2 regions of the Colwellia sp. SU-HH01217 genome follow, and region 2 is predicted to be linked to the other one. Evidence: predicted binding sites of a transcription regulator. Region 2 holds the regulator's gene; the other holds the start of a gene.
What was found. Region 2 encodes sigma-54, which starts transcription at its own class of promoters, with help from an activator protein. Its sites were predicted from a motif close to GTTGGCACGNNNNTNGNNT; they were not measured.
Positions count from the first base shown of each region.

Region 1: AC27G3_RS04020 (FlgO family outer membrane protein) is a predicted target of sigma-54. The motif match lies at 1,729-1,747, and genes of this name have one in related genera.

Region 1 is NZ_BAAJLX010000002.1:191,894-195,324, forward strand. Features, by position in the region: gene flgN (flagellar export chaperone FlgN) at 1-109, shown strand, start outside; gene AC27G3_RS04015 (LPP20 family lipoprotein) at 326-805, opposite strand; gene AC27G3_RS04020 (FlgO family outer membrane protein) at 813-1,469, opposite strand; gene AC27G3_RS04025 (flagellar assembly protein T N-terminal domain-containing protein) at 1,767-2,951, shown strand; tRNA gene AC27G3_RS04030 (tRNA-Arg) at 3,103-3,179, shown strand.
Region 2 is NZ_BAAJLX010000001.1:374,173-377,603, forward strand. Features, by position in the region: gene lptB (LPS export ABC transporter ATP-binding protein) at 1-300, shown strand, start outside; gene AC27G3_RS01605 (RNA polymerase factor sigma-54) at 403-1,914, shown strand; gene hpf (ribosome hibernation-promoting factor, HPF/YfiA family) at 1,952-2,239, shown strand; gene ptsN (PTS IIA-like nitrogen regulatory protein PtsN) at 2,312-2,794, shown strand; gene rapZ (RNase adapter RapZ) at 2,835-3,431, shown strand, end outside.

The sequences.
Region 1 (3,431 bases), on a different contig from region 2:
TGAACGCATGAAAACCAGTCTGCTAGAAAATCATAATAAGTCAGCTATAACCTATGACGGTAAAGGTAAGAAAAGCGCAGGGTTAAGTAGTTTAGACTTAAAAGCTTAGATTAAAAAACTTAGTCTGAAGAACTGAGGCTGAATAACTTAGGCTAATAAATTAGGCTAATAAATTAACTACCTAAGTTGAAATAAATAGACTAGTCAATAAACAAAAAAAGTAAGCAGTTCTGCTTACTTTTTTATCATTCACTGTTTATAGCAATCTCATTAAATAGATCACCTAATTAATGAGATGGATATTCGTTAGTTTACTATCGTTAACCTAAAAATAGCGAACTTCTTTTATTTCTTTATTATTACTGCTGGCTAAATACAGTTGATATACTTTTTCAAAATCTAAACTTAACTCTGTAGTGTAAACATCACCAACAGGATAACTTTTCACTACTTTAGCGCCACGTATTAAGCCTTTAACAGAACTACTTAACTGATTGTCTTCCACCAATAAGTCTGCCACTGTCATGTTAGCACTAACTTGTTGTCCGTATACTTGTTCTGCCAGCTCAGCATAAGCGGCAACTTTAGACGCACTTATTGCCATTAACATACGTTGCGTTTCATGCTCTGATTTTTGTAAGCTAATTGGCGCATAACCAATCCCCAAAATAACAGGGAAAACATCAGGTTTAACACGTTGCCATTGAATATGCTTGTCTTTGCTTGAAGTACAGCCATTCATCAAAATAATAGTTGCCGATAAGCTCAAAGCACAAAGAATTTTAGTTGATAATTTTCGCATCATAAATCACCTACTGTTGAATTTGAACTGCACGTTCATCTTCTGACAACATTGCGCTGCTTCTGATGATCATGCCATCTTTCATTTTGACATTATTGTTAATGTTTTTCTGGTGAGTTAATTCATCGCCAATAACCCAAGCAGGAATAAATGACTGTGCAGTCGCTACAACAACTTTCGATTTAATACCAATCATACGTGCATTAACCAAAACGCCATCTTTTTGTTCAATCATGGTCCCTGCGACAACATAGTCAATAATCTGACGTTCAGGCAGTTCTTGCCAGTCGCGACTAAAGACATAATCTCCGTCAGCAGTTACTCTAATATGACCCGTTGTTTTAAAATCAACAATAATTAACCCATGGCGTTGTAGTTCGTGAACAAAACTTTCCGCCAATTGATTACCTAACCAATTGGTTGACTCTAAGTCTTTAATATTAACGAACGACGCCACAGCAACTGGAGTTTTTGCATTAACAAAGGAGCTACTCTCTAGCATCTGATAAGCCAAACCTTTCACCACATCGTTAATAGCATGTCGAGGAAGATCATAGCTGTCTATCTCTTCTCTAGCCTGTTGGTCTTTATGATAAAAATCTTCTTCTTCCATCATAGTGCATGAAGCTAATGACAATAATATAGGTAGAATAAGCCACTTTTTCATGGAGGCGCTCCTCAAGGTTAAAATTAATTCGTTCGACGATAGTTATAATAACGCCGATAACTTGTGGTATTTAAATGCATATATCGCGCCACAATAACAACATCTAAACGTAAAAAAATAATCAGGCACAAATAATGCATTGTGCCTTACAGTAATAAAATAGACAGTTAATTGTTAGTTTACGCCGTGCTAAGTTAACATCGCATTCAAACCAATACATTAACGTTTTAATGCAAAAAAGTTACAGATGCAGATGAAAATGCAGAAGTCGAACCAATAATATTAATGGATAACCCTATGCGCTTATGGTTTAACGTTTTACCCACTCTTTGTTTATCATTTATTGTAGTCGCGTTCAGTTTTTCTGCTTCGGCGCAACTCTACGAAACGCAAGGCCAAGCAATTATTGAACAAGACAATATAGAAAGTGCTCGGGTAAAAGCGATGGAAAATGCGTTGAAAAAAGCGCTGTTAGTTGCTGGTGCTTCGGTTTCAAGCATACAACAAGTCGTCAATGGTTTATTAACTCAAGATGAAATAAGCATTCGCGCTAGCGGAACTGTTAATGCGATAGAGTTAATTGATGAAGTACACACTAATAATAAAGTAACGGTAACTATTAGAGCCGATATTATTCCACAAGAAAAACAATGCTTCTCTGCTGATTTTCGTAAAAGCTTATTAATGACACGAAGTAAATTACTGCACCGAGAACAAGCCAATATTGGCGGTGTTTACCCATTAGGAAAATCAACAACCAATTTATTATCGAGTAAACTCAAATCTAACAGTCGTTATATTGATGCAAAATTACTTAATAAGAACATTAATGAATTTTCACGATTAAATAAAAGTATGGAATTTGAAACGATTAAAAAGCTGTCAACCTCCTTAGCTGACAGAACAGATAGCCACTACATTCTCTATTCAGAAATCACCGATATTTCTTTCTCGAATACAGCAATAAATAATTGGCAATTTTGGCAATCTGATATTTTTTCACGCAACTTTGCCATCACAATTTATATCTACAATGGCACCAGTGGTGAGTTAACGTTTGAAAAAGAGTACAAAGATGCTGCTTTATGGACTTTTGATAAACGTGAAACCGTTGATGTATATAGCCAAACGTTTTGGCAAAGTGATTATGGCACCATGATTGATAATACGCTTAATAGCTTAGCAAAAGATATTGACGATAATATTATGTGTGAACCCACTCAAGCTAAAATAGTTAGAGTGTCGGGAAACAATATTACTTTCAATTTAGGTAAAAGACATGGCGTTAAAGTTGGCGATGAATTTACTTTACTACACAAAAGTACTTTTAAAAGTGATGTGGGCATTGTTTATGCCGGTTTTGAAGTGAGCGATTATAAAGTTAAAGTTACTAGCACCTTGCAACACAGTGCAACAGCGGTGACACCTGATGCAAGCTTATTAGGTAATATTCAAATTAATGATTTAGCTGTGCGATATTAATACCACGATTACTTTTGTAAATAACAGCGACGATTAAAGCTATCGAGGATTTAACCCTATTAAAATAAAATGCCTTGTCTGAAATTTATATTTTTAGGCTAGGCATTTTGTTTTATTTATATATAATACACAGACTTAAATCCTATTAAACGTCTTCGTAACTCAGCTGGATAGAGTGCGCCCCTCCTAAGGGCGATGTCGTGGGTTCGACTCCCGCCGAGGACGCCACTTTTTATTTATCATATTGCTCAAACTCCCTTTCCAAGACATAAAAAAACAGCATAATTTGCTGTTTTTTGATGCTAGTTTAAACAGTAATTTATACCAATTTCATTAATTAACCTAAGCTCGGCTTAACAAATATTTCTCTAGCAGCTATTTTTCCTTACTTCTTCGTTAAATTTCTTGCAATAGGCCAGCTATTGACGCGAAATTTGCCTTGAATTAAGAAAAACTATCAAGCTAGAGTGGAGTAAAATA
Region 2 (3,431 bases):
CGCCGACGGGTAGAAATAGCAAGAGCATTAGCTGCCGATCCCAAGTTTATCTTACTAGATGAGCCTTTTGCAGGTGTTGATCCTATTTCAGTAGGCGATATAAAAAAGATTATTATCCATTTAAAAGAGCGTGGTATTGGCATACTTATTACCGATCATAATGTCAGAGAAACTCTCGATGTTTGTGAACACGCTTATATTGTAAGTCATGGTGAATTAATTGCCGAAGGTAATGCAGAACAAATACTTGCGAATCAACACGTAAGAGATGTATACCTAGGTGAACAATTCACGTTATAGTGATGGAATACAAATAAGTAAATTTATTTTAAGAAAAGACACCTTTTCTCAATAACGTAAACTATGCTTTATTTAAACTAACTAGGAAATTTATAAAGGTAAATGCGCCCTACATTACAACTCCGTATTGGACAACATTTAACCATGACACCACAACTGCAACAAGCAATAAAGCTGTTGCAGTTATCAACGTTAGATCTCCAACAAGAAATTCAAGAAGCGCTTGAAAGCAATCCACTATTAGAAGTGGATGAAAGTGGACCGGCTTCAAACGAAAATAAAGCGGATCATATAGAAGAAGGTCATAACCCTTCTGCAAGTGCTAATGAAAGTAAAACGAGTGACGGTAGTGAAGACTCCACCCCAACTATCGATGAAATTAGTACAACAGAAGCTATGGAAAAGAATGACATTCCAGATGAGTTAAATATGGACACAACTTGGGATGATTCATATAGCGCAGGAACAGCTAGCTCAGGTGTCAGTAACTCAGCACCATCAGAAGATTACACCTACCAAGGTGAAACTCAAGACTCTATTCAAGACCATTTACATTGGCAAATGCAATTAACTCCTTTTAGCGACACTGATAGAGCTATTGCAACTGCAATAATTGACGCTGTTGATGATGCAGGATACCTCACCGTAAGCTGTGAAGACATTCTTGAGAGTATTGCCAAAGAGGATGTCGAATTAGATGAAGTTGAAGCGGTATTGAAACGTATCAATATGTTTGACCCAATCGGTGTTGCTGCTCGTTCAATTGCCGATTGTTTATTGATTCAATTGAACCAATTTGAACCGTCGACACCTTGGATAGCTGAGTGTAAATTAGTTATCAGTGAACATATTGACTTACTTGGCAGCCGTGATTACCGCCAACTAATGCGCAAAACCAAGTTAAAAGAAGATCAACTTCGGGAAGTTATTCGTCTTATTCAAACGCTTAACCCTCGTCCTGGCGATGCGGTCATTAAAAGTGATGATCAGTATGTCATTCCTGATGTTTCTGTAGAAAAGAAAAATGGTCGTTGGATGGTTGAACTCAATCCTGATACCGCACCTAAATTATCTATCAATCAGCAGTATGCGGCATTAACTCGGACGATGAAATCTTCCAGTGATAATCAATTTATTCGTTCTAACTTACAAGAAGCTAAATGGTTCATTAAGTCACTTGAGCAACGCAACGATACCTTATTGAAAGTCTCAAACTGTATCGTGCAGCGGCAACAAGGGTTTTTTGAGCATGGGCCAGAAGCAATGCGCCCTATGGTGTTAAATGATATTGCCGAAGCTGTTGATATGCACGAATCAACCATATCGCGTGTTACCACACAAAAATATATGCATACCCCTAGAGGAATTTTTGAACTCAAATATTTCTTTTCTAGCCATGTTAGCACTGAAAATGGCGGCGAATGTTCATCAACGGCCATCAGAGCCTTAATTAAAAAGCTGATTGCCGCAGAAATACCGTCTAAACCATTAAGTGATAGCAAAATAGCAGAGCTTTTAGCAGATCAAGGGATCAACGTAGCTAGAAGAACTATTGCTAAGTACCGTGAATCTTTAACTATTCCGCCTTCGAATCAACGAAAAAGTTTACTTTAATACTATTTGAAATTTTTAATTAATAAGGATCTCGTTTATGCAAATTAATCTTACTGGCCACCATGTTGAAATCACGAGTTCTCTACGAGAGTATGTCAATAACAAATTTTCTAAATTAGAGCGTCATTTTGATCAAATCAATAACGCCCACATTGTGCTCACTGTAGAAAAACTCAAGCAAAGTGCCGAGGCAACCTTGCACCTTAAAGGTAGTGAAGTTTTTGCTTCATCAGCGAATGAAGACATGTATAAATCGATAGACTTGTTAATAGATAAACTTGATAAACAAATTTTAAAATACAAAGGCAAAGTCAATCACCATTAGATTGGCACAAGCTCACAATCACTTTTTTATTTGCTGATCCTACCCAGTGACAGTAACTAAAAAGGTGTACCAATGAATATTGATAAACCGCAGAAATATATGATGAAGTTGCAAGATATCCTAACCAAAGACTGTACCCACTGTTTAGTGAGTATCCATAGTAAAAAACGTATTCTTGAAGAAGTTTGCTCCATTGCGGTTAATAAAATTTCCGGCTTAGATCAGCACCAGTTACTTGAAAGCCTAATGACCAGGGAAAGAATGGGTAGCACAGGCATTGGTAATGGAATCGCGATCCCTCACGGGCGTATTCAAAGCGACCAAAAAGTAGTGGCCGTATTAATAACCACTGAACAACCTATTGAATTTGATGCCATAGATAATCGCCCAGTCGATATTTTTATCGCACTCTTTGTTCCCGAGGATTGTTGTGAAGAACACTTAAGTACCCTGCAAAGCATCGCTCAACTCTTTAGTGATAAAAATAACTGTAAGCAATTAAGAAAATGCCGCGATAACGAGCAACTCTTCGACTTTATCCAAACAATCAGTTAGTTAATAAACCTTTACGCCCTTTTTAATTGTAGGTAACAATATGAAACTTATCATCGTCAGTGGTCGCTCTGGTTCAGGAAAGTCAGTGGCTCTTAGAGTGTTGGAAGACTTAGGATATTACTGCGTTGATAATATTCCTGTTAATTTACTTCCTGCGCTTATTCACACGGTTATTAACGATTATGAAACGGTTGCCGTCAGTCTAGATGTGCGGAATTTACCAAAAGATCCTGATGATATTTCCGAAATCATTGATTATCTTCCCAATGCCGTAGAGCTCAATATTCTTTATCTTGATGCCAATAATAATGATTTAATTAAGCGCTTTAGTGAAACACGCCGCTTGCATCCGTTAATTAAACAAAATGTCGCGCTTGATCAAGCCATTTCATTAGAAAAAAAATTATTAGAACCCATATCAACACGCGCTGATTTATACATCAACACCAGCGAATTAAGCCCGCATCAACTTGCCGATTTAGTAAGAGAGCGTGTGTTAGGTAAAAAGTCAGGTTCTATGGTCTTAGTTTTTGAGTCATTTGGCTATAAACACGGCATCCCTATCGATGCAGATTTTGTCTTTGATGCCCGTTTTTTACCTAATCCATTTTGGGAAAAAGAGCTCAAAGGCATGACC